Regions from separate parts of the Vibrio artabrorum genome, predicted to be linked through region 1. Evidence: riboswitches for the same ligand, from Rfam matches in the RefSeq annotation. Region 1 holds a riboswitch; each other region holds the start of a gene.

Region 1 (6,103 bases):
TGCGGTATTGGCTCGTCAATTAGGCCACAAGGTTACGGGGAGTGACGCGAATGTTTATCCTCCAATGAGTACCTTGTTGGAATCTCAAGGGATTGAAATTATTGAAGGGTTTGACCCAAGCCAATTAGAGCCTAGGCCTGATCTGGTGGTGATTGGCAATGCGATGAGTCGTGGTAATCCATGTGTTGAGTATGTATTGGATAATAATCTTAGATACACCTCTGGTCCTCAGTGGTTGCAAGAATTTCTACTGCATGACCGCTGGGTTCTGGCGGTATCCGGCACACATGGCAAGACCACGACATCAAGCATGCTCGCTTGGATTTTAGAAGACTGTGGCTATGCGCCAGGCTTCTTAGTTGGCGGTGTGTTAGGTAACTTTGGTATCTCTGCTCGTCTTGGTGAAAGCATGTTCTTTGTGGTCGAAGCCGACGAATATGACAGTGCTTTTTTCGATAAACGATCTAAGTTCGTTCATTACCACCCAAGAACCTTGGTGATGAATAACCTAGAGTTCGATCATGCGGACATCTTTGACGATCTTGAAGCGATTAAGCGACAGTTCCATCATTTGGTGCGCACTGTGCCAAGCAACGGTCGCATTTTCTCACCTAAGCAAGATACTGCTATTCAAGATGTTCTCGCTCGCGGTTGCTGGAGTGAAACGGAATCGAGTGGCGATCTGGGTGACTGGGATGCCAAAAAGTTGGTTAAAGATGGCTCTCAATTTGAGGTCTACTTCCAAAATGAATGTGTTGGAACGGTAAACTGGGATTTAGTGGGCGACCATAACGTCAATAATGCCTTGATGGCAATTGCCGCGGCGCGACACGTGGGTGTGACTCCTGATCTCGCTTGTCAATCGTTGGCAACCTTTATTAATACGAAACGTCGTTTGGAGTTTAAAGGCGAAGTCGCTGGTGTTTCTGTTTATGACGACTTTGCTCATCACCCAACGGCGATTGAACTTACACTCGGCGGCTTACGTAATAAGGTTGACACTAAGAAGATCATCGCCGTGTTGGAGCCTCGTTCTGCCACTATGAAACGTGGTGTGCACAAAGAAACACTAGCCGATTCGTTGAAGCAAGCGGATTCTACCTACTTATTCCAACCGGATAACATTGATTGGTCGGTACAAGATGTCGCAGACGCTTGTCACCAACCTGCGCATGTCAATAATGACATGGAGGCACTTGTTGCTCAAATTGTCTCAGAAGCACAAGCGGGCGACCAAATATTGGTCATGAGTAATGGTGGTTTTGGTGGTATTCATCAGAAACTGTTGGATGCCTTGGCACTCAAAGGTTAACAGGCCCATAACCTTATTATTTGAAGTAATTGAGAACATGACAAAACACAATAAAGCGATAACACTCGCTTTCACTGGCGCATCCGGTGCGCCTTATGGACTGCGTTTACTTGAATGCCTATTGGCCGCTGATTATCAAGTCTACTTATTGATATCATCTGCAGCGCGCGTTGTATTGGCAACAGAGCATGAACTTAAGTTACCTGCTGGGCCTGATGCGGCAAAACAAGCCTTGGTTAAGCATTTAAGTTGCGATCCAGAAAAGCTGGTGGTGTGTGGCAAAGATGATTGGTTCTCACCCGTTGCCTCTGGCTCAGCCGCACCGAAGCAGATGGTGGTTTGTCCATGTTCTGCGGGCAGCTTGGCTTCCATTGCTCATGGTTTGTCGGATAACTTGATTGAACGAGCGGCCGACGTTGTCATGAAAGAGCGAGGTCAACTGTTGTTGGTGGTTCGTGAGACGCCATTTTCGACACTGCATCTAGAGAATATGCACAAGCTCTCAACGATGGGGGTGACGATTATGCCTGCGGCTCCGGGGTTTTATCATCAACCTCAGTCGATCGAAGATCTGGTTGATTTTATGGTCGCTCGCATCCTCGATCATCTGGGTATCGAACAAGGTTTAGTGCCACGTTGGGGGTACGATCAACGTCTTTGATCTAAACTTGATAGCTTATTGTTAAAAATCGAATTACAATTCTGAACACTCATCGGGGAGCAGACCATTCAAATAATGAATGCGAGCTGAGATCAAGCAAGCGCTTGGGACCCGTAAACCTGAACCAGATAATGCTGGCGTAGGAATTGAGTTAGGAACAACCTCTACCGTTCTCCTCCCTCAAACCTGTGCCGCTCAGACCATGGAGAGCGTCCAGTGAAATTCACATTAACAACTCTTGCTGTTACTACAGCCATCTCTTTTTCTGCCTTTGCCGCAGATAACACCTTAACCGTGTACACCTATGACTCTTTTGCAGCCGATTGGGGCCCTCGTCCAGTCATTGAAAAAGCATTCGAAGAAAAGTGTGGCTGTGATGTGAATTTTGTCGCACTAGAAGATGGTGTGTCGATTCTCAACCGCTTGCGCCTTGAAGGCGGTAATAGCAAAGCAGATATCGTTTTAGGTTTGGATAACAATCTGATGGCGGAAGCGAAAGCGACGGGCTTATTGGCTGAGCATAATGTTGATACGTCTTCAGTGACACTTCCTAATGGTTGGAACGATAGCACTTTTGTCCCTTACGACTTTGGCTACTTTGCGTTTATCTATAACAAAGAGAAATTAGCAAACCCACCTAAGAGCTTGAAAGAACTGGTTGAGCAGCGGGATGACCTCAAGGTTATTTACCAAGACCCTCGAACTTCAACGCCGGGCCAAGGCATGATGTTATGGATGAAGTCGGTATACGGTGATCAGGCGCCTGCCGCGTGGAAAAAGCTGGCGCAGAAAACAGTGACGGTGACGAAAGGTTGGTCTGAAGCTTACTCTATGTTCTTAAAGGGTGAGTCGGACTTAGTATTGTCTTACACAACATCTCCTGCTTACCACATCATTGCAGAAGGTGACACTAAGTACGCCGCCGCTAACTTTGAAGAAGGTCATTACATGCAAGTGGAAGTTGCAGCTAAGGTCAAAGGTAGCAAGAATGAAAAGCTTGCCGATGAGTTTATGGCGTTTATCTTAAGTGACGAGTTTCAATCGGCGATACCAACAGGTAACTGGATGTACCCAGTCACCAACATTGATTTGCCAAAAGGGTTTGAACAACTAACGGTACCGCAGAAAGCGTTAAGCTTTACGTCTGAAGAAATTGCCGCTAAGCGTAAGCCTTGGATTCGTGAATGGCAGAGTGCACTGACTTTTTAACTGACTATTTAAACAATGAGCTTTTTGACTGACATTAAAAAACTCAGCTTTCTGACTTCTGTATTTAAAGGTTCATTCGATATTCACTGAGTGGACCATTTACGGTAAAAAATCAATTTATGATAAAGAAAACACCTAAGGTTGGGGTATGGGTTGCACTACTCATTACCGCCTTCGTGGTTTCAGCAGTTGGGGCATTGCTTAGCAATGCCCCTTCTCTTGATATCAGCCAAGTATGGTCAGACCCTTACTATTGGCATGTGACGAAATTCAGCTTTTATCAAGCGACACTCTCAACAGTGCTGAGCGTTGGCTTTGCTATACCTATTGCTCATGCGTTGTGTCGCAGGCAATTTTGGGGACGTGCTTTGTTGTTAAGGCTGTTCGCCTCGACCTTAGTCCTGCCGGTGTTAGTCGGTGTGTTTGGTTTGCTTGCCATTTATGGCAATAGTGGTTGGTTAGCTAAATTTTTGGCGAATTTCGATATTGAACTGCCATTCTCGATTTATGGATTGACTGGCATTTTGCTCGCACATGTCTTCTTTAACCTGCCCTATGCCAGTCGCTTACTTTTACAAGCCTTAGATAGCGTACCTGCCGAGCAACATAAGCTGTGTGCTCATTTGGGTATGAGTCACTGGAATAAATTCAGGTGGGTCGAATGGCCTCGTTTAAGACAACAACTGCCTCATGTGTGTGGCTTAGTCTTCATGCTGTGCTTTACTAGCTTTGCTACCGTGATGGCACTCGGTGGCGGTCCGAAATCAACCACCATCGAGCTGGCCATTTATCAGGCGATTAAATTCGACTTTGACCTACAGGCTGGTGCTTTGCTCGCGATATGGCAAATGCTGCTGTGTGGTGTACTCGCGGTGAGCATTCAACGGCTATCGAAACCTATTTCAGTAACGGCCAGTCAATTGTCGGAAGAGAAATATTTGGTTAAGGACAGCGGGTGGTCAAAAGCTTGGGATGGCTTTTGGATCATCCTAGTCTCAATGCTGGTATTGCCGCCATTAGCCATGGTTATCGTCAGTGGTATTAATTCGCAAGCACTGACTGTACTCAGCAGCGAGCCGTTTTGGGCAGCGTTAATGACCTCAGTTAAAGTCGCGTCCTTGGCCAGTGTTATCGCGGTTGGTATTGGGATTGCGATACTGCTGACCAGCCGAGCATGGCGCTTACAGAATCAGAATTTTAAAGCCGATAAAATTGAGTTGATTGGCACTATTATCTTAGTGACTCCGGGGCTGGTGATCAGTACGGGTATCTTCTTATTGCTGCGTTCATTCACCGATGTTTTTAGCTTGGCTTTCTTTATTGTGATTGCCGTTAACAGCTTAATGGCGCTGCCTTATGTCATTAAAACCTTAGCTCAACCTATGCTGCATTTGTCTCAGCAGTACCAGTATGTGTGCGCAAGCTTAGGAATGGCAGGTTTTACGCGTTTTAGGCTAGTCGAGTGGCGGGCATTGCGTAAGCCGATGGCGCAAGCTTTCTCTATTAGCTTTATGCTAGCGATGGGTGACCTAAGCGCGATTGCTTTGTTTGGTAGCCAAGATTTTAGAACTCTGCCTTTGTACCTATTCCAATTGTTAGGCAGCTATCAAATGGAAGCGGCGGCGGTCGTATCGGTGAGCTTACTGTTACTGAGTGTCGGCAGCTTTAGCCTGATTGAATTTTTATTTACTCGAAGATCTAAGCTCGATGCTAAAGAGTTGAGGAACCGATGATGTTAGTAATGAAAGCGGTGGATTACCACTATCACCGAGAGTTGTTTCGCTTTGATTTTCAAGCGGAGCAGGGCGATATTGTGGCACTGATGGGACCGAGTGGTGCTGGTAAATCCACACTGTTAGCGTTAGTTGCTGGATTCATCGAGCCTACATCGGGGGAGATTTCAGTGGCTGGCCAATCGCTTATTGGTAAAGAGGCACACCAACGCCCGTTGGCGATGTTGTTTCAAGAACACAACCTGTTTGCTCATCTGACTGTGCGTGAAAATATTGGCTTAGGGTTGCATCCAGGTTTGAAGCTTAGCGCAACCCAAAAGCAAGCTGTGGAACAAGCTGCCGCGCAAGTTGGCGTCGCTGAGTATTTGGATAGATTGCCAGAGCACTTATCCGGCGGTCAACGACAGCGTGTCGCGTTAGCGCGTTGTTTTGTCCAACCTCATGATATTTGGCTGCTTGATGAACCTTTCTCTGCGCTTGATCCTTTGCTGCGTGAAGAGATGCTTGGCTTAGTAAAACGATTAGCAGCAGAGCGGAATATTACGGTTTTGATGGTGACTCACCATTTAGGTGACGCACGCAGTATCGCGAATAAGTTTGTGTTTGTGGCGCTAGGTAAGGTGTTGGTTGAAGACTCGATAGAGGCACTGACGACGGATCATCCGCAGCCTGAGTTAAGCTCATTTATTAAAGCGGGTGAGTGACGATTTAGCACTCTTGTGAGTACTTATTGATATTGAGTGCTTCTTGATATCGAGTGCGTCAAAAACAAAAAGACCTAGCGCATGCTAGGTCTTTTATTCACTCTATGAGCAAAGCGAGATAACGATCAGTCTTCTAGCTTTAGCTCTTTTAAGATTTGGAAGATCTCACGAGAAGACTTCGCAGGCTTGTTCGCGGATTTTTCTTTGTTAGCTTGTCGAGCCAGCTGACGAAGACGCTGACGGTCTGCTTCAGGGTACATTTCCATGACTTCTGAAATAGCCGCATCACCTTCTGCAACAACACGATCACGCAGTTGCTCAAGCTTATGTAGCTCGGCGGTTGCTTGTGAGTGCTTGTTACGAATCTTATCCAAAGCCGCTTGAATAGGCTCTGGATCGACATTACGCATTACTTTACCAATGTATTGAAGTTGACGGCGCTTTGCTTCATTTTTAAAGCGTTGTGCATCTTTAATCGCTTGTG
Region 2 (6,103 bases), 350 kb from region 1:
TGAAGTCGGTCCCAAGGGTATGGCTGTTCGCCATTTAAAGTGGTACGCGAGCTGGGTTTAGAACGTCGTGAGACAGTTCGGTCCCTATCTGCCGTGGGCGTTGGAAAATTGAAAGGGGCTGCTCCTAGTACGAGAGGACCGGAGTGGACGAACCTCTGGTGTTCGGGTTGTCATGCCAATGGCATTGCCCGGTAGCTAAGTTCGGAATCGATAACCGCTGAAAGCATCTAAGCGGGAAGCGAGCCTTGAGATGAGTTTTCCCTGGCACTATAAGTGTCCTAAAGGGTTGTCGTAGACTACGACGTTGATAGGCAGGGTGTGTAAGTGCTGCGAGGCATTGAGCTAACCTGTACTAATTGCCCGTGAGGCTTAACCATACAACACCCAAGGGGTTTTGTGGACTCAATAGAAAGACAGACCTTGAATGCGTTTGAAGAGAAACTTTTAGATTATAGCTTTCCGAATTATTAATTGTCGCGTAGGCGTCAATTAACCCAATTTGCTTGGCGACCATAGCATTGTGGACCCACCTGATTCCATGCCGAACTCAGAAGTGAAACACAATAGCGCCGATGGTAGTGTGGGGCTTCCCCATGTGAGAGTAGGACATCGCCAGGCTCCAAATTTATTTTCACTTTTTAAAAGTGAAGACAAAAAAACTTCGTTATTTGCATAGCAAGTAACAACCTCAACAGTGCACAAATCTGTTGACGACAATTTGTTGGAGGGATGGCTGAGTGGTCGAAAGCACCGGTCTTGAAAACCGGCAACCGTTAATAGCGGTTCTAGGGTTCAAATCCCTATCCCTCCACCACCATTGAAAAGCCCGCTGAGAAATCAGCGGGCTTTTTTCATACCTGAAGCAGTAAAAACCGTTTTATGGGGTAGCTCCCATTGGCAGAGCTGCGGATTCGAAAGCAGCGCGTGTGGGAGTTCGAACCTCTTCACTCATGCCATATTTAAGGCTCTAGTCGAAAGGCTAGAGCTTTTACGTTTTGATATTTTGCGACTATTGACCTTGCTCTCAACTGAGAGTAACATCTTGCGGTACTCAAAAAATAATAGTACAGGTGATGGATTTCCACCTTAACCGCTCTACTTAGAGATAATGATTCCTACTATAACGCTGTCCTTGATCAGTATTACTGATTATTTCGGGATAGATCTGTCTATAGTAGGGCTGAAAGTTTTATTATTCCCTCCTAGATTGTCTATCCTTTTGATTAACTAATGTTAAAAGATGAAGTATATGGCACACCCTCTCCACCAAAACCCTAAAAACTTGTATCAAGTGTTACGTTGGTCTTTATTGATCGTACCTGTCGCTCTACTTGTTGGTTCATTTAATGCCTTTTTCTTGTGGTTGCTATCTGAGGCAACCGAAAGTCGTATTAATACCCCCTGGCTTATTTATCTACTGCCAATTGCAGGTTTATTGATTGTTTATAGTTATCGTAATTGGGGTAAAAACTCTGCGGGTGGCAATAACCTTATAATGGATGAGATTCACCAAGCTGGTGATGGAGTCCCTGTACGTATGGGGCCTTTGGTTTTATTTACTACTGTCATTACTCATTTGTTCGGCGGGTCTGCGGGCAGAGAAGGGACAGCTGTTCAGATTGGTGGTGCGACGACAGATTGGTTAGCAAAAATATTTAAACTATCAGATGTTGATCGAAGAATGATGCTTATCGCAGGCGTTGCGGCTGGATTTTCATCCATTTTCGGGACTCCTTTCACTGGTGCCATTTTTGCTCTTGAAGTTCTATTTATAGGTCGAATTAAATTCAATGCCATTATTCCGTCTTTACTTGCTGCTATCCTTGCTAACGTAGTTGCTACTGCTTGGGGGGCACATCATACACATTACCTTATTGATTATAAGGAAGTGAGTACCATATTTGGTCATGCTATTGATATCGATTTATTGCTTATGGCAAAAGTAATTGTTGCTGCTATTGGGTTTGGGTTAGCTGGGTATTTGTTTGGTGAATTAACGCATGGTTTCAAAGATTTATTCTCTGCAACGCTGAAGAACCCATATTTAATAGTTGTTACTGGTGGTTTAGTGGTTATCGGCCTTACTCATTTACTAGGAAACTATGATTACATTGGTCTTGGTGTTTACCCAAGTAGAGAAGGTGGGGTGAGTATCACGTCGGCTTTTTCAGCGGGAGGAGCTGAGTGGTACAGTTGGTTAGTAAAATTGGTGCTAACAGCGATCACGTTGGCTGCTGGCTATAAGGGGGGAGAGGTTACACCTTTATTCTTTGTTGGGGCTACACTCGGTAACTTTTTAGCTTGGGTTATGGGCGCTCCAGTCGATCTATTTGCTGCGTTAGGCTTTTTAGCGGTCTTTGCTGCAGCAACCAATACACCATTAGCTTGTACAATCATGGGAGTGGAGTTGTTCGGTTCTACTTATTTGCCATATTTTGCACTAGCATGCTATACCGCCTATTACTTTAGTGGGCATACTGGTATTTACTCTTCTCAGCGTGTTGCTGTTTCTAAAACATTAGATCATAGTCGAGACCATGATGGTCTAAATAAAATAGGCTCTTACCGAGATTTGAATGCATCACATATTAAGAGATTAAGTAAGAAGCTGACTAAAAAAAATTAGAGATTTCACGGGGATCATATCACATTGTTTTAATCATGAAGCAATGTGATATGTCATTGATGTTTCATTTTTGTTGTTCTTTATCTATACTCCGACTTCTCATTATTTTTATCTAGATTGATGAGAACACTTGTCGGAGTGCTTAGTACGTTGTTTAGAGTACGAGCTGAGACCGCATTGCGGGATCCGTAGAACCTGATCAGGCTAATACCTGCGAAGGGAACAAGAGAAATTACTTTTAGTTTTAGATGCTATTTATTCAAGCAGTCATACGCTTTATGTGTAATTTTGCACAATAAATAGGCTGAACAACACCTCTTGCTACATAGTCCGACAAGCAATTATCCTAACTAAATCAAGGAATTTTGCTATGTCGTCAAGTCGAAAACAAGCGCGTTTGAGTGCAAAAACAAACATTGACTCTCTTACCTGCCAACCTTATCCAAATTCAAAAAAAGCTTACATCCAAGGATCTCGAGAGGACATTCAAGTCCCAGTACGAGAAATTTCACTAGCAGATAGCCTTGTGGGTGGTACCAAAAAAGAGCCTGTATTCGAACCTAATGCGCCAATTCATGTATACGACACCTCTGGTGTTTATACTGACCCTACGCACGAAATTGACCTTTACAGTGGCCTTCCTAAGTTACGAGAGCAATGGATTGCAGAGCGTGGTGATACCGAACTGTTAGACGATGTAAGTTCTGTTTATACCAAAGAGCGTTTAGAAGATGAAACTCTAGACGATCTTCGTTACGGTAATCTGCCTAAAATTCGTCGCGCGACTAGAGACCAATGTGTCACTCAGCTGCACTATGCTCGTCAGGGGATTATCACTCCAGAGATGGAGTACATTGCGATACGTGAGAACATGGGACGTCAGAAGTTTGCTGATGAGCAGCTGAACCATCAACATCCTGGTCATAACTTTGGTGCAAACCTGCCCAAAGAAATCACCCCTGAGTTCGTGCGTAAGGAGGTCGCTGAAGGCCGAGCGATTATCCCGTCAAACATCAACCACCCTGAATCCGAGCCGATGATTATTGGCCGAAACTTCTTAGTGAAAGTGAACGCCAATATCGGTAACTCTTCAGTAAGCTCTTCGATTGAAGAAGAAGTTGAGAAGCTAGTCTGGTCGACTCGCTGGGGTGGCGATACCGTGATGGACCTGTCTACTGGTCGTAATATTCACGAGACTCGCGAATGGATCCTACGTAATAGCCCTGTGCCAATTGGTACGGTCCCTATGTATCAAGCGCTTGAAAAAGTGAACGGCGTTGCAGAAGATCTTAACTGGGAAGTGATGCGTGATACCTTGATTGAACAAGCAGAGCAGGGGGTTGATTACTTTACTATCCACGCAGGTTTATTGCTTCGTTACGTTCCTATGACCGCTAAGCGTGTGACTGGCATTGTCTCTCGTGGTGGTTCTATCATCGCGAAATGGTGTCTTGCTCACCACCAAGAAAGCTTCCTTTATACTCACTTCCGTGAGATCTGTGAGATCTGTGCGAAGTACGATGTCGCTCTGTCACTGGGTGATGGTCTACGTCCGGGTTCGATTGCGGATGCGAATGATGAAGCTCAATTTTCTGAATTACGTACGCTGGGTGAGTTAACTAAGGTTGCTTGGGAATACGACGTGCAGGTGATAATTGAAGGTCCTGGACATGTGCCAATGCACTTAATTAAAGAGAACATGGACGAGCAGTTAGAGCATTGCCATGAAGCACCTTTCTATACTTTAGGTCCATTGACTACCGATATTGCCCCTGGTTATGACCACATTACCTCTGGAATTGGCGCCGCCATGATTGGTTGGTACGGCTGTGCGATGCTCTGTTATGTCACCCCTAAAGAGCATCTAGGCTTACCAAACAAAGAAGATGTGAAGACTGGCCTGATTACTTACAAGCTGGCTGCACACGCTGCAGACTTGGCTAAAGGACATCCGGGTGCACAAATCCGAGATAACGCGTTATCAAAGGCACGTTTCGAATTCCGTTGGGAAGACCAATTCAACCTAGCTCTTGATCCGGAAATGGCGCGGTCTTTCCATGATGAAACCTTACCGCAAGAGTCGGGCAAGGTTGCTCACTTCTGCTCAATGTGTGGCCCTAAATTCTGCTCAATGAAGATCTCTCAAGAAGTTCGAGAGTACGCGAAAGACACCGAACAAGTGGCTGCTGATCAGGCTATCGAGATTAAGATGCTAGATAATCCGTTGGAAGGGATGCGTCAGAAATCACAAGAGTTTCGTGATACTGGTTCTGAACTTTATCACCTTGCAGTAGGCGCAAAAGAAGCTCAATTAGAGGAATAATGACAGTGAAGATTCTTATCCCACCTCAAAATATTGAGCTAACGGGAGAGGTGCAAAGCTGTCTGCTGGTTGCTAAGCGACAAGGCTTGGCAACCGATGCAGTTGAGTTGGGTGTCAGCCCGACTCAATACTTCTCTATCCTTGATGATCAGCAGGCGTTATCTATTGGCTTTGCTCATGATGTTGATTCATTGGCGGAGTGTCGCTCAAGTGAGCTTGATCATATCGTTGATTACAGTCATTCAGTGGCGCTAGCCGATGTCCGCGATGCCTTGGTACAAACTCCGAATACCATCTATATCGCTGTCTTGGATGACTCAGCTGTATTGGATATCTGGTCACAGCTAGATGCTAATCGTGCTATCAAGAGTGAAAATCCAGCTCATCAAGCGTTAGATAATCACGGCCACTTTGCCTGGTTAGTTACTTTGTTGGCATTGGAGTTCCCATTAGAAGATGCACTGGTTTTAGCTCGCTCAGCATCTAATGTTTCACGTGGAACATGGCCTGCAAACTACCAAACCTTTCCTATTCCTGTTCTAGAAGACGAGCGACTGGATATTAGTGTTGGTTGGGCGTACCAAGGAACCTCACTTTCATTTCCTGAACTGAGTAAGAGTAGCCTAGGACTATACCCAGTAGTTGATGATGTCGAGTGGATCGAAAGGCTGCTCAAGCTTGGAATCAACACCGTTCAATTGCGTATTAAGAACTCGCAGCAAACCGATTTAGAACAACAAATCGCACGATCTATCGAACTCGGTAGAGAGCACAACGCACAGGTTTTTATCAATGACTATTGGCAATTGGCACTTAAGCATGATGCTTTTGGTGTTCATTTGGGGCAAGAGGACATCGAAGAATCCAACCTATCTCAACTGAGTCAAGCTGGTATTAAGATCGGTCTCTCGACTCATGGCTATTACGAGTTGCTACGTATTGTGCAAATCAACCCAAGCTATATTGCGCTGGGGCATATATTCCCAACCACCACTAAGCAGATGCCATCGAAGCCTCAAGGGCTTGTGTGTTTATCTCTCTATCAGCAGCTGATTGATACTATCCCATACACAGAAGAACTCACCGGTTATCCGACGGTTGCGATTGGTGGAATTGACCAGTCGACGGCTGCACAGGTGTGGAGTTGTGGGGTA
Region 3 (6,103 bases), on a different replicon from region 1:
ATTTTGGTTTCATCACCAATAGTGAACTCAAACTCACCGGATAAAACATAAGTCACTTGTTCATGCGGATGACTATGAAGCGCACCGATTGCGTCTTTTTCAAAGTAGACTTCTACTGACATGATGTTATCGCTATAAGCCATAATTTTACGTGAAACACCATCACCTAGGTCTTCTAGTTGAATATCATTGTTGTATAGAAACATTATTAATCCTTACTTTAATTAGCGTGCTAACCAACCACCGTCGACAGCAACTGTGTAACCATTAATGTAGCTTGCTGCATCAGAGGCTAAGAATACACAAGGGCCAGCTATATCTTCTGGTTTGCCCCATCGATCAGCGGGAATACGTTCGAGAATCGCGGCATTTCGGTCTTCATCGGCACGCAGTGCGGCAGTATTATTGGTTGCCATGTAACCTGGGGCAATCGCATTCACATTGATGTTGTGTTTCGCCCACTCATTGGCCATTGCGCGGGTGATCCCCATAACTGCACTTTTAGAAGCGGTGTAAGAAGGGACACGGATCCCGCCTTGGAAAGAAAGCATAGAAGCGATATTGATGATTTTGCCTCCATTGCCTTGAGCTATGAACTGCTTCGCAACGGCTTGAGACATGAAGAACACCGTTTTAGAGTTGATGTTCATGACATCATCCCAATTCTGCTCTGAAAATTCGATAGCATCTTCACGGCGAATGATACCGGCGTTATTGACTAAAATGTCAATTTTGCCAAATTCAGCGACTGCTTTTTCAATGATCGTTGGGATATCGTCTTGTTCGAGCAAGTTAGCACGAATATTAAGGAATGTATGGCCACCCGCGTTCATTAATTCAATGGTTTCCTCTGGTGCCGTGTAGTTAACTCCAACTACTTTACAACCCGCTTGTGCTAACCCTAAAGCCATACCTTGACCAAGACCTGTATTACAACCGCTAACAATTGCGACTTTACCTTCAAGATTAAATGCATTCAGAATCATAGTTATTTCCTTTAATGCCTAGTGTGGCAATCAATTTAGATAGGGTACCCCCTTTAGGCCGGTAACATTATCAATATTGAAACTATGTTTCAATAATTATTGTAATCATGTTTTTTAAAAGTGATGCGGATCTACATTATTTTTAATCTATTGTGTTTTTTACTGAGTCGTTCTTAAAAAGAATGAGGTGAGGGGGAGAGTGAATGATGAATTTGGATCTTATTCTAGGCTGTTGAAGGTATCGGCAGTGATGGATAAGGAAAACAATCAAATGCTGTTTCATCGGTGAGGAAGCGAGGTTGTCTTACTGCTCATTATTACGAAACAATACAAACTAGTTAATTGACGGTGAACTTTGAGTTTTTGGATTAATACGGCGGGGTTATAAGCGGATGAATAAAAAGCAATTTGAGATTTAATTTAGGGTATAAAAGTTGTTTGGTTCAAAATGCATATTGGAAACAGTGACGAGTGATGCATCGAGCTAAGAAGCACTAAAAGTATAAAAATGCTCGATGAGATACATCGAGCATTTTTTGATTAAGATGTAAGCCTAAAATAACTTACAGTAGAGATTATTTTACTTGAGAGAAGAAAGTATTATAGTCTTCTAAGTGCCAATTTTTTGTAATTTTACCATCATGCACTTCGTAGATATCGACTGCTGGGAAATCGACAACTTGACCTTGACCTACAGTATCGCCCATCTTGCCGTTAAAATTGCCTTTGAAACGGTATCGAATCGTTGCAAAGTCACCAGTAATAAGTAAATGTTCTACTTCTACATGTAAGTTTGGTACGACCTTACGGAAGTTTTGAGAAGCTTCTAGTACACCTTCAATGCCTTCTTTTCTGCCTTCTGGCGGCGTCATGTCTTGAAAGTTTTCAAGCAAAGCTTCACGCGCATACATTTCTTCACCAGTATCCCAAAACTTAGCGTAGTTCATTGCTGCTTGCTTAATTTCTAATGTTTGAGCTGATTGATCCGCACTAACAAATATTTGAGGTGTAAGTTCACTCGCTTGAACTGCATTACCTGCTAACAATGAACCTGCTATTGCCATAGTTTTGATCGAGTTTTGAATTTTTGACGTTGTCATATAAGCACTCTTGTTCTTTAAGTTTAATTCGTTGATATCAATCACAGAATCCGTTGTATAAGTCTGTTTGCTATCCTTTTGCTTGAATAAAGTATATCTATTCAATGTCTATCTTATAATGGTGCTAATTGTGAATTCATTATTTGTCTCAGGTGAATAATGAGGCGATAAAAGAAGGTTTGCTAAATAAAATACTGCTAAGGTTTTGTCTGGTTTGTCACTTGTTCACCAGACGATGGATTAAAAACGGGTAAGATCAAAGCGTACGAGTGAGTACAATCAAACACTGCTAGATGGTATGCTGTTCTTCTACTTAATTTTAGTGTTTCAAAGGTAAAAAAAATGAACCCGATTTTAGCAATGTTGAAAGAGAACAATATTAGCGATGAGAAAATCAACGAGTTGTTCCAAGCGTTGACAGAGAATCCTCTTGCAGCAATGGCGACGATCAGCCAACTTGGTTTACCACAAGATAAACTTCAAATGCTAATGGGTCAGGTAATGCAAAACCCTGCACTGATCAAAGAAGCGGTTGAAGAACTCGGTCTAGACTTCTCGAAAGTTGAAGCAGCCAAAGAGCAACTTCAAAAATAAGTGAGTGAATGTGGGCTAATATTCATATTGTTTAGCGCAATCACCATGCAATGAAAAAGTCGTTAAAATACAGTGTTAGCCTGTTTAACGACTTTTTTTTGTGCTTGATGATGGCAAGTATGGCGTCAAGTCGTTTAATCTCGGCGAGTGATGTTTCACCATCAATCATTCTCATAAAGCAGTAAAACCAGTATCTCGTTCAAGAGAGTACTGTTACTATCGTTATCAATAGTCGGGGGGCGTATACCTTAGTTGGTGTTTGCTGAGATCGTTATTCGAGACCCGTTGAACCTGATTCAGTTAACACTGGCGTAGGGAACTATGATGACTTTGCCCGCAGCGTGACTCAACCATGATCTCTTATTGGTTTCACCTATCAACAATTTTTGTGGCCAAAGTTCGGTTCTCATACGTCTTTTAGACCGTAGGAGAGACCATGATACTGCATTCCAATTCTCAAATATTACCAAGCAATACTCACGCCTCAGCAGACCAACCTTTGTCGGTCAAAACGCCGATTGTTTTAACCATTGCGGGTTCTGACAGTGGTGGTGGTGCAGGCATTCAGGCTGATATTAAAGCGATATCAGCAACAGGCAGTTTTGCTTGTTCAGTGATTACCGCGATTACTTCGCAGAACACCCAAGGTGTTTCAGCTATTTTTTCTATCCCGCTCGGTCACGTTGCGAGCCAGTTAGATGCTGTCTTTACTGACCTTAATATCGTGGCAGTAAAAGTCGGCATGTTGGCGGATGCGCAAATTATTCAAGTTGTCGCTGAAAAAATGAAGCAATATCAACCCAAGCACTTAGTGATTGATCCTGTCATGGTGGCAACGAGTGGTGATCTTCTATTAGAAAACTCAGCCATCATGACACTCAAGCAAGAGCTGATCCCACTGGCAGACATCATCACGCCTAACTTACCAGAAGGTGCCGCGCTCACGGGCAAAGCTCGGCCTGAAAGCGAACAAGAAATGCAGACCATGATTGAAGATCTGCGCGCTTTGGGTGCCAAAGCGGTACTGTTAAAAGGTGGTCATTTGGAGAAGGATGAGAACAGTAATGATTTACTGATTCTACCCGCGACGTCAACGTTGATTCAAGCTAAGCGCTTTTATACAAAAAATACCCATGGGACGGGTTGTACGCTCTCTTCCGCAATTGCTTCTTTTCTCGCTCAAGGCAACACGCTCACAGAGGCGGTTGATCTAGGAAAACAATATATTTCACAGGCGATTGCGCATGCTGATGAACTGGAGATCGGGAAAGGACATGGCCCAGTAAACCACTTTTTCGCTGGTCACATGGATGTTCGTTAACCCGGTTGTTTGGCTATGACGAGATACCGTGAATTAAACAATTAGAGGTACAAGGAATGTAAAATGCTTGAGTCTTATTGGTGGTCTTTATCACTGTGGTTAGCGTGATGAGCTTTGCGAACGAAGAGGTAAAATACTCTGACAAGGCGTACTTAGACAGGCCACTGAAGAGCGATACATTTTAGATGAGTTGATTTATAGAACGCTTTTTACATCGTGTTTATTCTCTTGAATTAATTGTTATGTTATAACACATAATAAGTTCCCTGTTATAACCGTAAAGTATTTTATGAAGTTCTTCCGTATTGGCCTGATCATTATTGCTATCAGTGCATTTTCACTGTCTGTTTTGCTCTATTTTCAATCCGAACCACCCAAAGATATTTCAATCCAAATTACCCCTTATGAAGGCTCATTCGCTCATAAAAGGGAGTTATCAAGCTCACATTCTGACTCAAATATTAGCGCCCAAAAGCGAATGAAAGTGCATTACTTCGTGAAGGTTGGCGATACACTCAGTACGATATTCTCATCTTTGCACCTGCCTTATGGAACGTTTTATAAGGTGATGGAGGCGGATCTTGAGTCTTTGAAACTCGACACGATCAAGCCGGGTGATCGTCTAGAGCTGATTTTGGATAGTGAGTCGAGAGATTTAGTTGAATTGATTTATCACGAGAGTTTGGTTGAACAAGCGATCTTTAAAAGAAATGATGATGGCCATTTTAGCTACCAATTTGTGGAGTTGCCGAGTAAATGGAAAGAAAAGCTTTACTCCGGTACAGTGCTCGGCAGTTTTTCTGCATCGGCGTATAAATCGGGCTTAACGACGGCGCAGATCGCGAGTATTACTCGAACGTTAAGAGATAAAATTAACTTCTCAAAGCAGTTAAGAGCGGGTGATAAGTTTAACGTATTGGTGAATGAGCAATACACTGGTGACCAGCTAACAGGAAAAACAGAAGTGCAGGGGATATCGATTACGTTAAGAGGCAAGGAAGTGGCTGCGTTTCTTGCTCCTGATGGGCGTTTTTACGATAGAGAAGGGAACAGCCTTGAGCAAGCTTTCAATCGTTACCCGATAGATAAACAATTCCGAAGAATCACTTCGCCATTTAATCCGTTTAGAAAACACCCAGTGACTGGACGTATATCCCCTCATAATGGTACTGATTTCGCAACCCCCGTCGGCTCTCCGGTTTATTCAACTGGTGATGGTCGGGTTATCGCTATTCGTAACCACCCCTATGCGGGGAAATACATCGTGATTGAGCATAATAGTGTTTATAAGACTCGTTACTTGCACCTCAGTCGGTTCCTCGTTAAGAAAGGACAACAGGTCAAGCGTGGTCAGAAAATTGCGCTGTCTGGTTCGACAGGCCGTGTAACGGGGCCTCATTTACACTTTGAAGTCTTGGTGCGTGGAAGAGCGGTGGATTCAATGAAAGCTAACTTGCCTTTAGCCAGTTCAATCTCGCCTGAAAACAAAGCGGCATTTTTGACGAGAGTTGCCTCATTTGATGACCTGCTCTCTGAGCAAAAAAGTCGCACCAGTTAAATAGATTCAAGCCAAATTCAGCCATGGCTTATCATCGTTCCAACCCTTAGACGATTACTCACCAAAGGGTTGGAACGAGTTTTCATAAAATTATCTGGCTATTCTGGTGCTTAAGTGATTAATTACCCAATCTATCAAGTTCTTAAATTATCAAGCTATCAAGCTATCAAGCGCTAAAGCCATCAAGTCGTTAAGCTTTTGCTCGATTAGGCGACAACGACGGCGGTTCCGCTTGCGGATACCATCAACATGCCATTCCCGGTCCCTAATACTTCATAATCGATATCGACACCCACTACAGCGTTTGCACCCGCTTCAATGGCTTTCTGCTCTAACTCTTTAAAGGCGAAGTTACGGGCTTTTTCCAGTTCTTTTTCATAGGTGCCAGAACGGCCACCGACAAAGTCACGAATGCCTGAAAACATATCTTTAAAAACGTTAACCCCTAGAATCGCCTCTCCGGCAATAACCCCTTTATAGTCGACAATGCGTTTGCCTTCGACAGATTGCGTGGTGGTAATAATCATATTGTCCTCTTGTCTGT

The links. Region 1 has a riboswitch for thiamine pyrophosphate ahead of thiB (thiamine ABC transporter substrate binding subunit). Riboswitches for the same ligand answer to the same signal wherever they lie in the genome.
Region 2: another riboswitch for thiamine pyrophosphate. It lies ahead of thiC (phosphomethylpyrimidine synthase ThiC); the one in region 1 lies ahead of thiB (thiamine ABC transporter substrate binding subunit).
Region 3: another riboswitch for thiamine pyrophosphate. It lies ahead of thiD (bifunctional hydroxymethylpyrimidine kinase/phosphomethylpyrimidine kinase); the one in region 1 lies ahead of thiB (thiamine ABC transporter substrate binding subunit).

What each region holds. Positions count from the first base shown of each region.
Region 1 is NZ_AP025458.1:2,673,549-2,679,651, reverse strand. It holds gene mpl (UDP-N-acetylmuramate:L-alanyl-gamma-D-glutamyl-meso-diaminopimelate ligase) at 1-1,312, shown strand, start outside; gene OCU36_RS12085 (flavin prenyltransferase UbiX) at 1,350-1,973, shown strand; TPP riboswitch at 2,017-2,136, shown strand; gene thiB (thiamine ABC transporter substrate binding subunit) at 2,190-3,182, shown strand; gene thiP (thiamine/thiamine pyrophosphate ABC transporter permease ThiP) at 3,302-4,915, shown strand; gene thiQ (thiamine ABC transporter ATP-binding protein) at 4,915-5,619, shown strand; gene yjgA (ribosome biogenesis factor YjgA) at 5,745-6,103, opposite strand, start outside.
Region 2 is NZ_AP025458.1:3,022,420-3,028,522, reverse strand. It holds rRNA gene OCU36_RS13730 (23S ribosomal RNA) at 1-377, shown strand, start outside; rRNA gene rrf (5S ribosomal RNA) at 503-618, shown strand; tRNA gene OCU36_RS13720 (tRNA-Ser) at 724-814, shown strand; fluoride riboswitch at 1,061-1,125, shown strand; gene OCU36_RS13715 (voltage-gated chloride channel family protein) at 1,250-2,626, shown strand; TPP riboswitch at 2,751-2,865, shown strand; gene thiC (phosphomethylpyrimidine synthase ThiC) at 2,997-4,949, shown strand; gene OCU36_RS13705 (thiamine phosphate synthase) at 4,949-6,103, shown strand, end outside.
Region 3 is NZ_AP025459.1:700,370-706,472, forward strand. It holds gene OCU36_RS17220 (cupin domain-containing protein) at 1-206, opposite strand, end outside; gene kduD (2-dehydro-3-deoxy-D-gluconate 5-dehydrogenase KduD) at 225-986, opposite strand; gene OCU36_RS17230 (ester cyclase) at 1,562-2,191, opposite strand; gene OCU36_RS17235 (DUF2999 domain-containing protein) at 2,429-2,680, shown strand; TPP riboswitch at 2,904-3,015, shown strand; gene thiD (bifunctional hydroxymethylpyrimidine kinase/phosphomethylpyrimidine kinase) at 3,117-4,001, shown strand; gene OCU36_RS17245 (peptidoglycan DD-metalloendopeptidase family protein) at 4,291-5,559, shown strand; gene OCU36_RS17250 (heavy metal-binding domain-containing protein) at 5,766-6,086, opposite strand.